4 regions of the Exiguobacterium sp. UBA6282 genome follow, and region 2 is predicted to be linked to each of the others. Evidence: riboswitches for the same ligand, from Rfam matches in the RefSeq annotation. Region 2 holds a riboswitch; each other region holds the start of a gene.

Region 1 (5,180 bases), on a different contig from region 2:
CTCGGTCGTGATGTGACGTTGCTTGAATCCTTCGATACTTGCTTGATAGCTTGAGGTGATCGCAACATCGGCGCCCACTTCAAAGTAATCGTGATGGACACGCTCAATCTGTTCCGGTGCTTCGATTAAGAGGCGTGCTGACCAGAGTGGATCGTTCAGGTCGAATCCCTTTTGTTCGAGTTCAGTCGCAAGCGCACCATCTAAAATTAGGAAAGGAACTTCCTGTAATCGTTGATCAACTGGATTTTTGATTCGGGACATCTTCAACACTCCGTTTCTGAGAAGAATTCGTGAACGCATGAACGACATAACAGATCACGATGAATGGGATACCGCAATACAAGGCGACTCGTTGCGTCGGATCAAATCCGATACCAATCAGGGAAATCAAACAGACGACGAAAGCGGCGATCGGTACCAATGGAAAGAGTGGTGTACGATAGACCAATTCGTCGACCGTATGCCCTTCGCGGAGGAATTGTTTCCGGAAGCGATACTGCGCAACGCTGATACTCATCCAGACGACGACGACAGCAAGGCCGGAAATCGAGACGAGCGCAATATAGACACTTCCTGCTGCATAGATGCTAGACAGCAAAGCAAGTCCTCCGCCAAGCATGCTGAACAATACAGCTCGTAGTGGAACCCCACTTGGTGTCACCTGGGCGAAGAAACGCGGAATCATGCGTTCGTTCGCAAGCGACCAAAGCATCCGGGAGGCAGCGTAAAGCCCAGAGTTCGCTGCCGACAAGATCGCTGTCAGAATGACGAAGTTCATCACGTCTGCCGCATACGGAATTCCGATTCGTTCGAACACGGCAACGAACGGACTTTCGAGCACGCCCTTCCCTTCCGTTGGCAATAAGACGGCTAATACGATGATCGTACCGACGAAAAAGAGAACGAGTCGCAAAATCGTTGTTCGGATCGCAAGCGGAATCGTCCGCTTCGGATCGACCGCTTCACCCGCTGCGACGCCGATCAATTCCGTTCCTGAGTAAGCAAAGTTCACAGCAAGCATCGTCATGAAGATCGCAAATGCCCCATTTGGAAACAATCCTCCTTCCGTTAAGGAAGAAAAGAATGGTGCTGGGCTACCATCTTGTAATGGGATGAAGCCAACGATGGCTCCCGCACCAAGTAAAATGAACGCAATGATCGTTACGACCTTAATGGCGGAGAACCAAAACTCGACTTCAGCAAATACGCGGACCTTCAAGACGTTGATACCAAGGATCATCGCAGCGAATAATGCACTGAACACCCAGACTGGAATCGACGGGAACCAACGTTGCATTAAAATGCCTGCTGCCGTGAATTCTGAACCAAGGGCGACCGTCCACGTCAGCCAGTAGAGCCAGGCCACCGTATAACCGGTACCGGGTCCGATATACTTCGTTGCGTACTTATGGAATGATCCGGTTTCCGGCATGTGTACAGCGAGTTCGCCAAGACTTAGCATGACTAAGTAGACGACGACGGCTCCGATCAAATACGACAAAATCGTTCCGACACGTCCCGCTTGTTCCAACGTATAACCTGTACTTAAAAATAATCCTGTTCCAATGACGCCTCCTAACGACAGCATGATCAGATGACGTGATTCCATCTTGCGTCGAAACGCTCCGCTCGTTTTCATGAATCCATTTCCTCCTCGTTCCACCTATTTCAAACAAAAAACGCATCCTCACGGATGCGTCGGTCGACAATTCGGAAATCTTATCGATCGGGTGCAACACCCGCAGGAATTAGCACAGTATCTTTCGACCTGTTGCTGAGGTTTCATAGGGCCAGTCCCTCCACCTCTCTGGATAAGTATGTAATTGTTCCTAACCCTATCAAGCCTTTTCCGAATTGTCAACACAATTCAGAATACTCCTACCAAAAAAACATTCCGTATCGTAATGACCCGGAATGTTAGAACACTTTATTTTTTTGCGAATAGATCCGCTGTCTTTAAGGCTGCCCGAACCGCTTTTCGGTTCAATGTCCCTTGCTGGTGCTTCATTTTCTTCGTTTGGGCAGCCAGTTGCGCTTTGAGCGCCGCAATTTCCTGATCTTTTTGAGTCGTCGTTGTTTGTTTCTGCAATGCTTTGATTTTCTTATCTTTTTCGGCCAATTGCGCTTTTGCCTGTTTTTGCGCATCCGCGATTTTTTTATCTTTTTCGGCTAATTTCTCTTTTGCCTTTATTTGTGTATCTGCGATTTTTTTCTCTTGTTCTGGGAAGAACCGTTCGAAACGGGCGACTGCTTCTTCGAGACTCACGCCAGAAATCGGTTGAACCGGTGGAAGTAGTTCCGCTTGCGCCATTTGACGGTCAAACGGCACATTCTCAGGATAATTCGTCTCTTGGTAAATGTGTTCAAGATCATTCACGTTCAAGAAATCAACGAAGTTGTCGAAGTTACGTGCTTGAACACGTGCCGGACTTTGGAAATCAGCATTGGCTACGACGTCGGATAATTGTGTATCCGCTTTGATGTCGTTCGCCCAAATATGCGTCAACTGATGATAATCCGTTAGTTCGCGCATTCGTGCATCCTTTGGAATGAGGATACTCGGCGTACCCGCAAGCGTTGCTGTGATATTTCCATGCAAGCGCGCACCAAAACTGAGGTCTGCCTGCCCGATGAAATCGAACCATGTTTGTGCGTTCAAGAAGAAACGAACACGATCGTTCATGTAAGCAGGATCCGACATCTTCACCGGATAGTTCGTCACGGACAAATCTGCGATCGGATGCGTTCCTGTATACGTCAATTTCAGTTCCTTCATCCATTGGGGAATGAAGTAATGATTCGGATACTCTTCCATTCCGCGCGTAATGAAATCAAGAACATTTTGTGGTGCTAAACGTGACGAGTTGACCGTAATCATCGACTCGGGCGTAATGTTCGTTTCACGAATATGTAAGTCGCGACCAAACGCGTACATCGAAGGACATCCGATGACACGATGATCAATGCCTTCGCGAAAACCAAGACGCGTCAAGTATTTCGACGTGATTTCCCCACGAAGACCAAGCATGCTTGAGCGCTCAAGTACAGCGCTGACGAATGCTTTGACATCTTCATCGAACGGGAATCCGCCGTCTAGATCTGGTTCAAACGGTGCACGTAAGCCTACACCGATGACGACGACTGGAATTTTTAATTTCTTGATAAGGCGGGTGTACTTCCGCAACGTCGGTACGAATTCTTTTCGGAATGCATCCGCTAACGGAATGACATAAAGATCAAAGTTGGCATTGATTTCGTCCGCCCGTTCTTCATCGTAATAGTAATAGTCCGGTGTAATCGTCGTACCTTCTGTCATCAACGTCCGAAAGATACTGTATTGATAAATGAGATTTCCAACGTTTCCTCCAATGGAATTATGTTTCATCAAATAAGGAGCATCGAACTGTTCGAATGGTGTCATACCTGCACGAATAATAATACGTTTCATAATGGATAAACTTCCCCTCTCGTCTGCTTCATTCGTCCTTGCAAGAAAAAATGCGGAAAAATATATTATCACTTTTTTTCAATCTCATTAACAATAGATGAACTTTATTTCGGAAGTCAACGATTCCTAGGGGAAACAGGTCTTTCGTCATCAAAACGAAACATTTGTACTACTCCATTATTTTTCTAAAATAGAAAAATGTAACTATTTAATCGTTCTAAGATACATGCGTAAGTTTGCTTCGACTAATTTTAAAGCTCTGAACCGTTCTGTCGAAGTAGGTTTTAACAAGGCGCTGAAAAAATGTTCCACTTCGACTGGCTGACCTTTTTCCATATCGCGCAACATCGACGATTTCATCGTATCTTCCATCGCATGCATCTGCTTCAATAGCACCGTTTCTGTATCGTCATTGAAGACCGCGCCCTGTTCTTCCATCGCCTGTTTCGCTTCGTTCATGACGTCTACAATCATCTGACGCCCGACAGCTTCTTCCCGAATCGAACCAATCGCTGAACGAAATAGCGTCGTCACACCCGCAAATGTCGAAATGAAAAGATACTTTTGCCACATGTCATCCATGATATGCATCGAGTACGCCATCGGTGCCTTCGCTTTCGCAAAACGTGTTGCGATCTCCTGCAAACGAGCTGTTGGTTTGCCGGTTCGTGAGCCAAACAACAGTCGATGTGACGGACTCGTCTGTAAAATGCGTCCTTCTGCATCAAGCGTCGATTCAATGAAGCAAAGACCGCCCAGTACACGCTCTTCTCCGAAGACTTCTGTTAACCGACGAATATGTTGCATGCCATTCAATAAAGGAATGATATACGTCTCGTTCGAAACGAATGGCGTAAGATCCTTTAAGACATCATCTAAGTGATAGGCTTTCGTCGAAAGCAAAACGACATCAAATACGTGATCCGGTCGCATGTCTCGTGTCACTAACTGAGGCGTGATCGTGATATCGCCATGAGGACTAGTGATCTGTAGACCTGTTTTTTGTAATTGTTCATATCGCTTCGGACGGACGAGAAAGGTCACCTGTTCACCTTGCTCAGCAAGACGGCCCCCGAAATAACCTCCGACTGCTCCTGCACCTACAACTAAAATGTTCATATGTACTATCTCCTCCTTACCCGTTCTGGTTATTGATTACTCCTTCACCCTAACATATTTGGAACCGATTTCCTGATTGCCAGTTGAATCTCTAAGATTTAAGTGAAGCGTTTGCATTTTAGAGAAAAACGTATATACTAACTTGTATACAAGTATACTCACTCTAGAAATCAGGTGATTTTATGTCAGAACTGTTATACCCCTTGAAGTGGTTGTCAAAAGCTTCTGCCGGAGATCGTGTCGCGCACGAACTACGAATGCGGATCATTTCAGGAAAAATTGAAAGCGGTACCATCTTATCCGAAAACAAAATAGCCTCTGATTTTTCAGTCAGTCGCTCACCTGTCCGTGACGCGTTAAAGGTGCTTGCAGCCGAACAGTTGATTCGTCTCGAACGAATGGGAGCGGTCGTCGTCGGTTTATCCGAGCGCGACATTCAAGAAATCTATGATGTCCGGTTACTCATCGAAACGTTCGTCTTCGAGCGACTTGTTAAGGTCGAACGGGCAGAACTCGTCCGTGAACTCAGCAAAATTCTCGAAATGATGAAGGTTGCCATCAAATATAAGGATGCTGATGAATTCTCTTTCCAAGACGTACTGTTTCATGAAAC
Region 2 (5,180 bases):
TGCCATATAGACGAACGCCGTGATGTAAAACGTTGCGGACGTATTCCCCGCACTCAGCAGTAAGGCAATTCCTGGTCCGATCGCAGCTGCGATGTTGATCATCGCGTAACGGATATTGAAGACGAACAATCGGTTCGCTTCGTCCGTCGTATCACTGATCAAGGCACGAGCGGATGGCTCAAAAATCGAACGACAGACTCCGTTCAAGGCACTGAGGATGAAGAATGCCCAGAACGTCTCGACTTGCGCGAGTGCGATGAAGACGATCGCGAACCCGATCGTTCCGGCGAGCATCATCGCCCGGCGACCATACCGGTCCGACAATGTACCGCCGATGAAACTCATAACGAGACTGGCGATCGCCGAAATACTGAGAACCCAGCCGACATCGACCGGATCAAACTTCAGAACGGTCGTCATGTAGATAGCGAAAAATGGCATCGTAATGAACGTTCCGAGACGTGAGAAAAACGTCCCGAACAAGACCCCGATTGTCAACGGATGCAGTTGACGTATGCGTTGCATATGATTCCCCCTAACCCCTGTTTCAGACAAATGAAAAGCATCCTTCCATTATATAGGAAGGATGCCGGCTTCGGTGAACTTATTTGCTGACTGGAACGACCGCACCTTTGTACTTGTCGAGAATCCAATCTTGGTTTTTCTTCTCGTGCAGCACGTCAAGAAGTGCTGTGACACGTTTGTCTTTCTCATCGCCGTCACGTGTGACGATGATGTTGACGTATGGTGAAGACTCATCTTCTGACGCGATCGCGTCTTTCAACGGGTTCAAACCGTTATCGATCGCATAGTTCGTGTTGATGAGGACGGCGTCGCCTTCATTGTTCTTGTAAGCTTGCGGAAGAAGCGATGCTTCGATGTTCGTCTTGAACTTGAGTTTCTTCGGGTTCTCCGCGATGTCACCGAGTTGCGCGTCTGTCGTTTTACCGTCTTTGAGTTTGATTAATCCTTCGTTTTGAAGGAACGTCAAGACACGACCGCGTTCCGCGACGTTTGAGCTCGTTAAGATCGTTGCACCGTTTGGTAACTTATCAAGTGACTTGTATTTCTTCGAGTAGATACCGAGTGGCTCAACGTGGACGCCACCTGCGTTCGCAAACTTATACGATTTGTTTTCTTTCTCTTGTTGCTCGAGATACGGTACGTGCTGGAAGTAGTTCGCGTCGAGTTCTTTTTCAGCGAGCGCTTTGTTCGGAAGCACGTAATCTTGGAACTTCTTGATTTCAAGCTTGTAGCCTTTTGCTTCATATTCCTTTTTGACGTGTTCGAGGATCTGAGCGTGCGGTACGTTCGAAGCACCGATGACGAGTGTCTTGTCGTCGCTTCCTGATGATTTTTCGCCACAAGCAGCAAGACTGATTGCTAAGACGGATACAGCGGCAGTACCTACGAATTTTTTCCAAACTTTCATGAATGATTCCTCCAATATGAATAAAATTTGAATTAACGTTTATCGATTGCTCGGATCAGTAAGTCCCCAATGATTTGGATGACGAAGACGATCGCTAAGATTAAGAGTGTCGCAATGACGATGACATCGTTTTGAGAACGCTGGAATCCTTCGATGAAGGCCATGTCCCCGAGTCCACCTCCGCCGACTACTCCGGCCATTGCCGTGTAACCGACAAGTGCAACGAGTGTAACCGTGATACCAGAAACGATAGCAGGCAATGCTTCTGGGATTAAGACTTTGTAGATGATTTGGAACTTCGTCGCGCCCATCGATTCAGCTGCCTCGATGACACCTTTATCGACTTCGCGAAGTGCGAGTTCAACCATCCGACCGTAGAACGGTGCGGCTCCTAAAATCAGTGCCGGTAATGCTGCTGTTGGTCCGAGGAACGAACCGACGACTGCTTTCGTAAATGGAATCAATAAGATCAGTAAGATGATGAACGGAATCGAACGGAAGACGTTAACGATCAAGCTCAAGATCGAATAAAACGCCCGATTTTTGAACAACAATTCTTCATTTGTCGCAAACAATAATAAACCAATGATCAAACCGAGAATGAATGTCGAAAGACCAGCGACTGCCGTCATATAGATCGTACTGCCTGTCGCTTCCCACACCATGTCCCAGTCTAGGTTGTCAAAGAATGAAATCATCGGTGATCCACCTCCACTTCAACATCACTGGCTTGAAGCTTCGTGATGACCGCTTGTGTTGCTTCTGTTTCCCCGATTAACTGAATGAACAGTGTACCGAGCGCCCCTTCCTGTGATTGACCGACGTTTCCCCCGATGATATTGAACAGGACGGGTGAATCCTTCATGACTTCCGCGAGGATCGGACTTTCCGCCGTCGATCCGACGAACGTCAACTGAACGATTTTTCCGGTTGGGTAGCGTTCGCGGAGTTTCGCGAACGTCAACTCGTTTTCCGATGGCGACGTCAATTGTTTGACGAATTCCTTCGTCATCGCTTGCTTCGGATGACGGAAGACTTCTGCGACCGGTCCTTGTTCGACGATTTTACCGGCCTCCATGACGGCGACCCGGTGACAGATTTTTTGAATGACGTGCATCTCGTGTGTGATCAAGACGATCGTCAGTTTTAATTTTTCATTGATGTCGACGAGTAACTCAAGAATCGAGTCCGTCGTCTTCGGATCGAGTGCACTTGTTGCCTCGTCACATAAGAGAACGTCCGGGTTCGATGCGAGTGCCCGAGCGATACCGACACGTTGCTTTTGACCACCCGATAATTGCGACGGATAGGCTTTTTCACGTCCATCCAAACCAACGAGTTGAATCAGTTCCGCAACTCGTTCCTTACGGCGAGCCTTCGGGAAGCCACCGAGTTCGAGTGGGAACATGATGTTTTCTTCAACAGTCCGTGACCAGAGTAAGTTGAAGTGCTGGAAGACCATCGAGACATTCTTGCGGACGCCTCGTAATTCTTTTGGTTTCAGTGATGTCATTTCGACACCATCGATTTGAATCGAACCACTCGTTGGTGCTTCGAGCATATTCAACAATCGGATCAAGGTCGATTTCCCTGCTCCGGAATAACCGATTATTCCAAAAATTTCACCGCGCTCGATTGTCAGATCGACATTCGCGACGGCTTCGACCGCTCCGCGCTTTGAGCGATAAATCTTTCCTACGTCTTGTAAACGAATCACAACTGTCCCTCCTAAAATAAAAAAAGTGCGCGCGTTTTAGAGCAAACGCGCGCACTTTTCAGTACACAAAACCATTTGCTCTCATCTCCCAGACTTTTGTCTGCTGGAATTAGCACCACTTCGGATTAGATCCGCGGTTGCCGGGTTTCATCGGGCCAGTCCCTCCACCACTCTCGATAAGAGTTTCGGTATTAAGTTTGTAGAATATATTCTGAATATTAGCAGGGGTTATTTTTGTTGTCAAACAGTTTTTTCAGAAACTTTTTCGAGGAACGTGAAAGCACGTGTTAAGTCTTCTTTCAAATCTTCCGCATCCTCAAGTCCAACTGAAATCCGAACGAGACCGTCCGTGATGCCGAGTTCTGCCCGACGTTCTGCTGGGATCGACGCGTGCGTCATCCGTGCCGGAACGGAAATCAGGCTCTCGACGGCACCAAGACTCTCAGCAAGTGTGAAGAAATGTGTCGCCTCGACGAGTTTTTCTGCGTTCGCTGCTGAACCGACATCAAAGCTGATCATCCCACCAAATCCAGTCGCTTGTTTCGCTTGGATGTCGTGACCAGGATGCGATGCAAGTCCTGGGTAGAAGATGTTCGAGACGATGTCTTGCGCTTGCAAGAACGCAACGAGATCATGGGCTGTCTCTTCGATCGCATCCATCCGGATACCGAGTGTACGAAGACCACGGACGAGCAAGAAGCTGTCTTGCGGTCCAAGCACGCCGCCTGTCGAGTTTTGGATGAAGTGCATCTCTTCGCCGAGCGCATCATCTTTGACGACGACAAGTCCAGCGACGACGTCCGAGTGTCCGCCGATGTATTTCGTCGCACTGTGCAAGACGATGTCTGCACCGAGCGCGAGTGGTTGTTGATGATATGGTGTCGCGAACGTGTTGTCGACGACGAGTTTAAGATCGTGACGTTTGGCGATCGTTGCGATCGCTGCGATGTCCGTTACTTTCAACAACGGGTTCGTCGGTGTTTCGACGTAGACGATCTTCGTGTTGTCTTGGATCGCTGCTTCCGTTGCTGCAAGGTCCGTCGTATCGACGAATGTCACTTGAATGTTGAACTTCGGTAAGACGCGTTGCATCAAGCGGAACGTACCACCGTAGACATCATCTGTCATGACGATGTGGTCGCCAGACTCAAGCAAGTGGAAGACGGCATGAATCGCTGCCATCCCAGAACCGAAGGCAAAACCACGTGCGCCACCTTCAAGATCCGCAATCAATCGTTCGATGCTCGTCCGTGTTGGATTCGCTGTCCGTGAGTATTCGTATCCGTCTTTGAGTTGACCGATTTTATCTTGCTTGTATGTGCTTGTTTGATAGATCGGAGGTGTGACGGCTCCTGTTGCCCGGTCGACACCTGTTCCTCCATGAATCAATGCTGTCTTCTTACGCATGAGTTTCGTCCACCTTTTCAAAGATTTGTTGGCTTAAATAGCGTTCGGCACTGTCTGCGAAGACGGTGACGATCGTACTGCCGGGGTGACGCTTCGCGATATCAAGCGCAGCAACGAGCGCTGCACCTGCTGAACTACCGACGAGTAATCCTTCGCGAGCAGCAAGTGTATGGACCGCATCAAACGCATCGCGGTCAGAAATCGTATGAATCTCATCAACGAGCTCACGTGGCACGAGACTTGGCCATTTTGCTGTTCCAATACCTTCTGTCTTATGCGGACCGGCTGGACCACCGTTTAAGACGGAGCCTTCCGGTTCGACGATCGCTGCTTTTGTACCGAGACGTTGTTTTAAGAAGTCCGCTGTTCCGGCGAACGTACCACCTGAACCACAACCGGCAACGAACCAGTCGATATGCGGCAAGTCCGCAATCAGCTCAGGACCGAGTGTCCGCTGATACGTGACTGGGTTCTCTTCGTTTTCGAATTGTAACGGAACGTAACTGTTCGGAATTTCCTGACCGAGTTCTTTTGCCCGGTCGATGGCCCCTTGCATATCGAGTTCAGTCGGCGTGTTGACGACGGTTGCGCCGAGTGCCCGCATCAACGTCTGTTTTTCCTGAC
Region 3 (5,180 bases), on a different contig from region 2:
ACGTAAGACGTCGAGTCCGTATGTGAAGGTATTCAACAAGAAAGCAGTTGCTCCAGCGTCAATCAATCGTTTGGCTTGATCCTTGAGCGTAAAGACGGGACCACTAAGTGTGATCGCATACAACGCACGTTTACCGGTCCGGTGGAAATGAGCATCGATAACCTCACGTCCGATCCGTGCCCGATCAATCGTCGGTGTCAACGGATTGTCATATAGGATCTCATCGTCCTTGACGAGATCGATCCCACCAGCAAGTTGTCCTTCGAGTTGATCACGAAGGAACGATAAATCGCGTCCGATGACCCCTTTGAAGATGCTCATTAACAGTGGACGATCTTCGACACCAATCAAGGAACGAACCCCTTCAATCCCGAACTTCGCACCTGGAAAATCCGACGTGAATGTATCGGGTAGTAGCAGTTCTGTTAATTTGATTTCACCGTCGAGTGAAAGTTTCCCGAAGACGGTCGTCAAGATCGCAGAAAAGTCGCGCGATACATTGTGTTCCGGGTAACGAATCGTGATATAGCCTTTACCGTCGCGCTCTTCCGTATGTACGACTTCTCCTTTGAATGAGGCGAGTTGTTGTTGCTCAAGATGATTCAGCTCCGTCCAGGAACCAACCGTCAGACCAAGCGCGAGTTGTTCGGCGCGTTGCTCCAGTCGATCGCGGGCGGTCAATTGATAAGTAGCTGTGATGTAAGCCATGTCTTTCCTCCTTCAATAAAAAAATGGTCTCTTGTCAGCGACAAGAGACCATGAATGATTCGAACGTGGACTCTTATCTGTCAGCTTAGTAGCTGCAAGAATTAGCACCGTGCCAAAAGGTCGGTTGCTGCGACATCGTAGGGCTTGTCCCTCCGTCTGCTCTTGATAAGAATTGGATGAAATTGTGAAATCTAATTGCAATTTTTACATGAGAGTCACGACTTGTCAAACTATTTTTAGAAAATTTATTTTTTTGAAAATACTCTTTCTATATATGGAGCGAAAACGATATCCGTTTCTGCTTGATTTCGATTTGACAGCAGGGAAGAGGATTGCGTAAGATTCAAATCAATATCACACACGACAACTACATACGACTCTTATCGCGAGTTGGCAGAGGGAATTGGCCCGATGACGCCGCAGCAACCGACCACTTGGCACGGTGCTACATCCAACAGACGTTTCGTCTGAGAGATAAGAGGACGCAGTGACTTTCCTGCGCCTCTTTTCGATGACGAAAAGAGGCGCTTTTTCGTGTATCACACAGGGGGAACTGAGATGACATACAAAGCATTTACAGAACAGGACGCGATCGAACGGGTCCGCTCACTAGGACTGATCGGCGACGGAGCCGTCGAAGCAGAAGAGATTGGCGACGGCAATCTCAACCTTGTCTTTCGAATTCGAGAAGGTGAACATCGATTGATTCTAAAACAAGCACTTCCGTACGCGAAAGTCGTCGGTGAAAGCTGGCCACTATCACTCGAGCGGGCGTGGATCGAGCAATCCGCACTCCGTGAATTCGCCCGGCATGCCGTGCCGTTCGTACCGCGTGTTTTTCATGCTAGTCACGACGAGGCGTATACGGTCATGGAAGATCTTTCACATCTGACAATCGTTCGAAGCGGTTTACTCGCAGGTGAACAGTATCCGTTGCTTGCGGAACATATTGGTTCTTATCTCGCTCGGACTTTATTCCATACATCGGACTTTGCGCTTGGTCCGGTTGAAAAAAAACGTGTCGCCCGAACGTACTACAATCCGGACTTGTGCGACATCACGGAAAAATTAATCTTCACGGATCCGTTCCATGACGCGGAGACGAACGAGATTGAAGCCGGGCTTGAAGAAGAGGTGGCACGTCTATGGGCGGACGATGAGTTGAAACGCGAAGTCGCAAAACTCGAAGCGCTTTTCATCACGAAAGGAGATGCGTTGCTACACGGCGATCTACATACAGGAAGCATCTTTGCTTCGGCAACGGAAACGAAAGTCATCGATCCAGAATTCGCCTTTTATGGTCCATTCGGATTTGATGTCGGACAGTTCATCGCCCACTTATTCTTTGCAGCATACCCGGATTATTCAGCACTTCGTGATGCCCGGATTCGCGACATCGATACGTTCTGGCTGACGTTCGCTTCGACGTTCCGCGCCTTATGGGAACGCGAAGCCGTCGAACCATTCCGGACATCGGGACTCGTCGACGATGTACTGAGCACGATCTTGCAGGATGCCCTTGGCTTTGCCGGTTGCGAACTGATTCGTCGGACGATCGGACTCGCACCAGTCGCTGATTTAGAAACGATTAGTTCTATGACGGAACGACTAGAACGAAAACAACATGCTTTACGTTTAGGATCGGCGTTAATCAAACGTCGGACCGAATGCCGGACATTTGATGATTTACGAAACTTCGACGTAACGGAGGAACTTAGCCGATGAGTACATTCGTTCAAAGTATTCGTTATGAAGATCGTGTCTTGACGATTCTCGATCAGACACGTCTACCGCAGGAAGAACACTATGAAGTCATTACCGATCTTGCACAAGCGGTCGAAGCGATTAAACAACTGCGCGTCCGAGGGGCGCCTGCGATCAGTTTATTTGGCGGATTCGTACTCGTTCAAGAGGCGTACCGGTTTGAAGCAGAACTGTCGATCTATAAGCAGACTTTGCTTGAGACATCAGCGACGTTACTCGCGACACGACCGACGGCTGTTAACTTACGAAATGTCCTTGATCAATTGAATCCAATCATTCAAGACGGGACGTCGGTAGAAGAGATCCGCGAACGGCTCGAGCAGCGGACGATTGCCTTATACGATCAGGATGCGCAGACGTCACGTCAAATCGGGATTCATGCACTTGAATTGTTCCAGTCAGGTGACCGGATCCTAACGATCTGTAATGCTGGATCGATTGCGACCGCTGCTTATGGAACAGCACTTGCGCCATTCTATATCGCAAAAGAACGCGGCATTGAATTATCGGTTTTTGCGAGTGAGACGCGACCATTACTGCAGGGAGCACGACTGACGACATGGGAGCTACAACGTGCCGGCATCGATGTCACGCTAATTACAGATAACATGGTCGCCCATACGCTGAAAGAAAAACAGATCGATGCAATCATCGTCGGGGCGGACCGGATTACACGCAACGGAGATACGGCGAATAAGATCGGAACGTTCCAACTAGCATTACTCGCTCAAGCTTTCGGTATCCCGTTTTACGTCGCAGCACCGCTCTCGACGTTTGATTTCTCACTTGTTTCCGGAGACGCGATCGAAATTGAAGAACGTGATCCGCAGGAAGTGACGACTGTCCAAGATGTTGCGACAGCACCAGAAGGAGTTGCTGTCTTCAACCCAGCTTTTGATGTCACACCACACACATTGATCACGGGCATCATCACCGAACTTGGTATTATCACGCAACCGAATGAAGAAACGATTGAAAAATTAACGGGGCTTCAACCCCTCGGATAAGGAGACAATTCATGAAAAAATTAGCTTACGCCGTCCTAGCACCGGCCTTATTACTAGCGGCTTGTGCGAATGGAGAAGCGACGACGAAAGTCGTCAAGGATGTACCAAAAGGAGTTCAATCGGACGTCAAGATCGCCGTCATCCGTAACCTCGCATCGGACGACCATACGAAGCAATTCCTTGATGGCGCACGAAGTGAAGGAGAAGCGCTCGGCTTTAAAGTCAGCACGTTCATTTCGGAAGGTAACGATGTCAAGTTCAAGGAACTGGTCGCGCAGGCGATTCAGCAAGAGTATGATGGGCTCATCATTTCGCACGGTAAGGAAGACTATGCCTATGACATGATCAAACCAGCAGTCGATAAAGGACTGAAGGTCGTGACGTTCGATACGGTCACGAAGAAAAAAGGGGCATCTCTACAAGACGTGACGGAAACGTTCCAAAACGATCATCAACTTGCGAAGCTATCACTCGATGAAGTGACGAAGGTGACGGACAAAAAGCCGGTCCGTGTCATCAAACTCTGGTTCGGACCAGGTTTTGCCCCGCTCGATCGTCGTCAGGAAATCTATAAGACGTACGAAGCAGACGGCAAAATCAAAACGCTTGAGACGGTTGGACCGACGAACTTCCAAGATGTCCAAGGGGATATCGCGACAAAGATGAATGCCATTCTCGCGAAATACCCGAAAGGAAGCGTTGATGCCGTTTGGGGAGCATGGGACGAAGTCGCAAAAGGCGCTTACAAATCGCTCAAGGATAATAAACGTCAAGAAATCCCATTGATCTCGATCGATGTCTCAAATCAGGACATCAACCTGATGCGTGAGAAAGGCAGCAACTGGGTTTCGACGAGTGCGGTGGATCCATTCCTGATTGGACAAACGGACATGCGACTACTGGCTAAGAAAATCGCCGGAGAGAAGACACCAGATAGCTTTGATCTCGATGCGAAACTCGTTGAGCAGAAGGCATTGAAGCAGGACACAACGATGTATAATCTTGATACGATCATCAAAGGTTGGAGTACGTCGGATAAATTCAATGAGCCGTGGATGGACCGGTTGCGTGACGTCCATAAAAAACAATGACGTCTATCAATCATCACCTGGAAATGACCGGGATTTCACTTGCGTTTCCGGGAGTCCAGGCACTCAAGCAAGTCTCCTTTGAGGTGAAGTCTGGTGAAATTCATGCGCTTGTCGGTGCGAATGGTGCCGGTAAGTCGACGCTGATGAAAGTCTTATCTGGAGCGGAAACAGCGGATGAAGGAATCATCCGTCTTGACGGGAAAGAACTGTCAATTCAATCTCCGCGTGATGCAAAACGAATCGGGATCGATCTCGTCCAACAAGAGGTTGATGTGGCGCTTGTCCCGTATTTGACGGTTGCTGAGAATATCTGTCTCGATCTGTTGACGGACGGAACAATGACGGGTTTGGTATCCCAACGCCGTTACATACAGCGTGCGAAAGAAGCGTTAGCGACATTACAGGCGGATATTTCCGTCAAGACACGTGTCGAAGAATTACGTCTTGCTGAAAAGCAACTCGTATTGATTGCACGCGCCCTCGTTCAGGAACGTCGTTTTTTAATTTTGGATGAACCGACGGCACCTCTCAGTCAGGCGGAAACAAGCCATCTCTTTTCAGTCGTGCGTCGTTTAGCGGAACGGGGACTTGGGATCATTTTCATTTCCCA
Region 4 (5,180 bases), on a different contig from region 2:
TCTATGAGGAATTCAAAGGAACAGGAAACATGGAGCTACATCTCGATCGTAAGCTGTCGGAACGCCGAATCTTCCCGGCAATCGACATTCGCAAATCAGGTACGCGGAAGGAAGAACTCTTGCTTCCGAAAGAGCAACTCGATGCGCTCTGGACGATTCGTCGGACGATGAACGAGTCGAACGAGTTCGTCGATACGTTCCTGCGTAAGATTCGCGACACGAAAAATAATGAAGAATTTTTTGCTGAACTTGAGAAAGAAAAGAAGAAGACGGTCCGACGTGCACCTGCTAAACCGCGTACTGTCAAGAAGGAAGCAACGACGGAAAAATAACTATTGCGACGCGTAAAAAAATCGTTTAGTATAGGAAGGTAACTTACTCTGGCTCAGCAAATGGACCAGGGCGGAAGGAGAGAAATCAACCATGAAACAAGGAATTCACCCTAACTACAACAAAGTAGTATTTATGGATTCAACGACTGAGTACAAATTCTTAAGCGGTTCTACTCGTTCTTCGAACGAAACGATCACTTGGGAAGATGGTAACGAGTACCCACTCATCCGTGTGGATGTGTCTTCAGACTCGCACCCATTCTACACAGGTCGTCAAAAGTTCAACGCGGCAGATGGTCGTGTCGATCGCTTCAACAAAAAATACGGCCGCAAGTAATTACTTGCCGGTTCTTAAAAAACAGCCTGCCTCCATTACGGAAGCAGGCTGTTTTTGTATAGGCTGAATTGCGAACGGTACGTAAGGTACGTCTTTAAGACGAACGAGAAAGCAATCCCGCCGACGATCCCGATCAAGTACGGCATGGCATCTGGATGTGCCAAGATGTAGTCGACGACTTTATGGAACGAGATATGACGACCAACAAAGTAGCCGGCGCCCAAGAACACACTGACCCAAATCAAAGCACCTGTATACGCGTAACTCGCAAAAATGCGAAACGGCATTTTTGAAACACCTGCAAAAAAGGCAGAGAGTTGGCGAAGACCAGGTATGTAGTAACCGATGATCAAGACCGATTTGCCGTAACGACGAAATCCGGCTTCAGCGGAGAGAATGTGTTTTTCTGAGATGCGCATCTTTGGTCCGACGCGATGCAACAGGGGCATGCCGAGTTTTAAGCCCAGCACGTAGCTAATCGTCATTCCGATGCAACTGCCAGCGTAAGCGGCAAGAATCGTACCGAACAGCGGTAGATTGCCTTGATGCATCCAAAAACCGGACAGGACGAGCAAGGTCTCATCAGGAACCGGCAATCCCACGATACCACCTGCGAGAAGGACGGAAAGACCAAGGGCGCCATATTGGTGCAGAATGTCATGTAAGAGATGATGAATCGGGGACACCTTCTTTCGCGAGAATCTTCTTCTTTAGTGTACAGGAAATGGATGAAGGTTGGAATGAAAGGACAAAAATTCTAGGTAAAGAAAAAATGAATTTTGATTTCCGGAAGTCAACCCTTTTTCTCAATACCGTTTCGAGCTATACTCGTTAAAGTGACTATTTTTAGAGGACGGTGTCGGACGATGATGCATGTAATAAATCAGTACGGCTGGATCGAAGTAATTTGTGGTAGTATGTTTTCCGGGAAATCGGAAGAGTTGATTCGTCGTGTCAGACGGGCACAGTACGGCAAACTGCCCGTTCAAGTATTCAAGCCGGCAATCGACGACCGGTACCATGAAGAGCATGTCGTCTCTCACATCGGAAATTCCGTCGTGGCGATTCCAATGGCGACGAGTCGTGATCTCTATGCAGCAGTAGCGGAAGAAACACAAATTGTCGGAATTGATGAAGTTCAATTCTTTGATGATGAGATCGTTCAAGTCATCGAAGCACTTGCGCAAGACGGAAAACGCGTCATTTGTGCAGGACTCGATCAGGATTTCCGGGCAGAGCCATTTGGCAAGATGCCGGAATTACTGGCGCGCGCAGAATTTGTGACGAAACTTCAGGCGATCTGTCTCTCATGTGGCGATCCGGCTTCCCGGACACAACGTTTGATTGATGGAAAACCAGCGAACTATGATGATCCGATCATTTTAGTCGGCGCTTCAGAATCGTATGAGCCACGGTGCCGCCACTGCCATGAAGTGCCAGGAAAGCCGAAGCCGCTCCAAACGATGCAACACCAAAAAGGATAAACAAAAAAGACGAACCGATGATGGTCGTCCTTTGATGTAACAGCTGTTCGCTTCTAAGTGAAGACGAATAGCTGTTTTTTTATTATCCCGTTTCCTGTGAGACACGGCTCGAGCGTTCGATGAAACGAATCGTCTCACGCACGATCAAATCCTGATCATGATCGAGGGTCGCGACGTGGTACGAGTTGAGGAGACAGTAGATTCGTTTATCATTCGTCCCGATATGCTGATGCAGGTAATCCGAGCTCGACGGCGGAACGACGTGATCGGTTGCCGAGTAAAGAATCAATGTCGGTAGAAGGATCGATCCAAGGCGTCCTTTCGTCTCATCCATCAAGCGGACGAGTTCGAATGCACAACGACTCGGAACGAGGTCATAGATGATTTCGAAAGCAGACCGTTTGATATCCGGTGCCCCTTCTGGTAAGTACTGTGGACCATCTTCAAACGACAATGCTTCATAAGACGGAACGGAGAGAGCGGCATTGATCGTAATGATGCCTGAAAATGGAATCCCGTCAGCGGCGAGCGATAGTGCGAGCGTCGCGCCCATCGATTGACCGATGACGAAGACTTGATCGCATGTTTCTTGTAAACGTGCATAGCCGTCTTGCAGGCTCTGCTTCCAACATCGAGCAGTCGATTGTTCGAACTCACGGACGTTCGTCCCGTGACCACGCAAACGTGGAGCATAGACAGTGAATCCTTTAGCAGCAAATGCCTCACCGACGTCCCGAACACTTTGCGGGGTCGCATTAAAACCATGACAGATTAAAATGCCGATCGGTCCACCTTGAAGATAAAATGCTTCAGCACCAGTCAATACAGGATAGTTCATCATTACTATTTTTCCTCCATTCGTGAAAAAAACTCGTCAACGTCACTGCTTGGACGCCCACGAGTTTTTCACCGTATCATCCAAAGCCGCGCTTTGCTGGTCGGAGCACCTTACAGATTGCAGGTTGCCGTGAAGTCATAGAGCCAGGTCTCTCGTTCACTCTTGATAAATATCATATTGGAATTGTCGGATTAATCATTGAAACGATGGTAGCACGACCGAAAATGCCTTGTCAAATCGTTCTGGACGAATCGTGATTTATTCTTTCAGCTAACTCATAACTTATGACTCAATCGATATGCGCCAAATGGATTATTTTTGCAAAGTTGGTTGACTTTTAAAGGTTCGACCCGTAATGTAAAAATTAGTTTTACGACATAAGCAACAACGCAACAACACACATACGAATTTCATACCGCAATACTTATCCAGAGAGGTGGAGGGACTGGCCCTACGAAACCTCGGCAACAGACTCATTATGAGCACTGTGCCAATTCCATCAGACAGATGTCTGAGAGATGAGTGGAGTGGATTCTGCCACTGTGCGGATCCAGGTCTCTTCTTGTTTCTCAAGAAGGGACCTTTTTTGTTGAATGAAGGGGGAAAACGGAATGATTGCATTTCATCAAGTCAAAAAAACGTACGTCACGAAGGATCAGACGATCGCAGCACTCGACGGTGTCGACCTGACGATCGAGAAAGGCGAAATCTTCGGTGTCATCGGCTTTAGCGGTGCCGGGAAAAGTTCATTGCTCCGCTGCGTCAACCTGTTAGAACGACCGACGTCAGGAACAGTGACGGTCGACGGGGAAGATTTAACACAACTATCACCAAAAAAATTACGCCAAGCGAAACAGCGGATCGGGATGATCTTTCAACACTTCAATCTATTGAATGCAAACACGGTCTTTACGAACGTTGCGAAACCACTCGTTCTCGCAGGTGTCAAGAAAGACGAGATTCGTCGCCGGGTGACGGAATTACTCGAATTCGTCGATCTTGCGGACAAGGCGGATCATTACCCGGATCAATTATCCGGCGGACAAAAGCAACGTGTCGGCATCGCCCGGGCACTAGCGACGCAACCATCCGTGCTCTTATGTGACGAAGCGACGTCAGCACTCGATCCTCAGACGACACATCATATTCTCCAGTTATTAAAACGCATCAATGCGGAATACGGGATCACCATTCTCTTGATCACCCATGAGATGGGCGTCATCCGGGAGATTTGTGACCGGGTCGCCGTCATCGAAGCCGGGAAGCTGATCGAGTCAGGAACAGTCTTTGATGTCTTTTCGAATCCGCAGACCGAGACAGCGAAAAACTTCGTCCGCTCCGTCATGCATGATGAAATTCCGGCATCAATTCGTCAGTTGATTGAGTCACGGAATGCGCATCCGATCTATAAGATTCATTTTCTCGGACATCACACCGGGCAACCACTCTTATCGCAAGTCGCAAAACGCTTCGACGTCGATGTCAACATCCTGCACGGTAGCATCACGGAGTTACAGGAAACACCGTTCGGTACATTACTTGTTGAACTGATCGGTGAAACAATCGAAGTAAAACGGGCCTTACAGTACATCGATCAGGCACAGGTGACCGTCGAGGAGGTGCTTGCTGATGCTAGTTAACTACAGTGATATCTGGACAGCATTTTTGCAGACGATGACGATGGTGTCAGTGTCGTTATTATTTTCGACTTTGATCGGTTTACCACTCGGCATCCTGCTCGTCGTCACCCGAAAAGGGGCATTGCTCGAGAACGTCCCGCTGTTCACATTCTTCAACAGTATCGTCAATATCTTCCGTTCAATTCCGTTCATCATCTTACTTGTTGCGATCATCCCGTTGACACGGTTGATCGTCCAGACGTCGATCGGAACAGAAGCCGCCATCGTTCCACTCGTCTTTTATGCCGCCCCGTATATGGCACGGCTGATCGAGAGTTCCTTACTTGAAGTCGACAAAGGTGTCCTTGAGGCAGCAGAAGCGATGGGGGCGACGCCATTCCAAACGATTTTCCGCTTCCTTCTGCCGGAAGCACTCGGTTCACTAATCCTTAATTTAACGATTGCAACAGTCGGCTTGATCGGGGCATCAGCGATGGCAGGTGCCATCGGTGGTGGTGGACTGGGTGACTTAGCAATTACGTACGGTTATCAACGGTTCGACACGAAAGT

Evidence for each region. A riboswitch is a leader RNA that binds a small molecule or an ion and turns the genes downstream of it on or off. The one in region 2 is predicted to bind S-adenosylmethionine.
Region 1: it holds a riboswitch for S-adenosylmethionine, as region 2 does, so the genes downstream of both, B2751_RS14780 (amino acid permease) here and B2751_RS07775 (methionine ABC transporter ATP-binding protein) in region 2, are expected to answer to the same signal.
Region 3: it holds a riboswitch for S-adenosylmethionine, as region 2 does, so the genes downstream of both, mtnK (S-methyl-5-thioribose kinase) here and B2751_RS07775 (methionine ABC transporter ATP-binding protein) in region 2, are expected to answer to the same signal.
Region 4: it holds a riboswitch for S-adenosylmethionine, as region 2 does, so the genes downstream of both, B2751_RS03415 (alpha/beta hydrolase) here and B2751_RS07775 (methionine ABC transporter ATP-binding protein) in region 2, are expected to answer to the same signal.

The regions. Positions count from the first base shown of each region.
Region 1 covers NZ_DJUM01000055.1:43,633-48,812, forward strand. Annotated here, with positions in the region: gene mmuM (homocysteine S-methyltransferase) at 1-261, opposite strand, end outside; gene B2751_RS14780 (amino acid permease) at 236-1,639, opposite strand; SAM riboswitch class I at 1,717-1,818, opposite strand; gene B2751_RS14785 (polysaccharide pyruvyl transferase family protein) at 1,928-3,448, opposite strand; gene B2751_RS14790 (ketopantoate reductase family protein) at 3,653-4,567, opposite strand; gene B2751_RS14795 (GntR family transcriptional regulator) at 4,750-5,180, shown strand, end outside.
Region 2 covers NZ_DJUM01000024.1:10,152-15,331, reverse strand. Annotated here, with positions in the region: gene B2751_RS07790 (MDR family MFS transporter) at 1-525, opposite strand, end outside; gene B2751_RS07785 (MetQ/NlpA family ABC transporter substrate-binding protein) at 605-1,432, opposite strand; gene B2751_RS07780 (methionine ABC transporter permease) at 1,465-2,130, opposite strand; gene B2751_RS07775 (methionine ABC transporter ATP-binding protein) at 2,127-3,149, opposite strand; SAM riboswitch class I at 3,228-3,332, opposite strand; gene B2751_RS07770 (bifunctional cystathionine gamma-lyase/homocysteine desulfhydrase) at 3,390-4,556, opposite strand; gene B2751_RS07765 (PLP-dependent cysteine synthase family protein) at 4,549-5,180, opposite strand, start outside.
Region 3 covers NZ_DJUM01000028.1:22,990-28,169, forward strand. Annotated here, with positions in the region: gene B2751_RS08820 (2,3-diketo-5-methylthiopentyl-1-phosphate enolase) at 1-708, opposite strand, end outside; SAM riboswitch class I at 779-880, opposite strand; SAM riboswitch class I at 1,086-1,189, shown strand; gene mtnK (S-methyl-5-thioribose kinase) at 1,267-2,433, shown strand; gene mtnA (S-methyl-5-thioribose-1-phosphate isomerase) at 2,430-3,479, shown strand; gene B2751_RS08835 (sugar ABC transporter substrate-binding protein) at 3,491-4,570, shown strand; gene B2751_RS08840 (sugar ABC transporter ATP-binding protein) at 4,567-5,180, shown strand, end outside.
Region 4 covers NZ_DJUM01000013.1:61,565-66,744, forward strand. Annotated here, with positions in the region: gene rho (transcription termination factor Rho) at 1-332, shown strand, start outside; gene B2751_RS03400 (type B 50S ribosomal protein L31) at 424-669, shown strand; gene B2751_RS03405 (DedA family protein) at 705-1,355, opposite strand; gene B2751_RS03410 (thymidine kinase) at 1,539-2,153, shown strand; gene B2751_RS03415 (alpha/beta hydrolase) at 2,236-2,994, opposite strand; SAM riboswitch class I at 3,062-3,163, opposite strand; SAM riboswitch class I at 3,413-3,516, shown strand; gene B2751_RS03420 (methionine ABC transporter ATP-binding protein) at 3,603-4,631, shown strand; gene B2751_RS03425 (methionine ABC transporter permease) at 4,621-5,180, shown strand, end outside.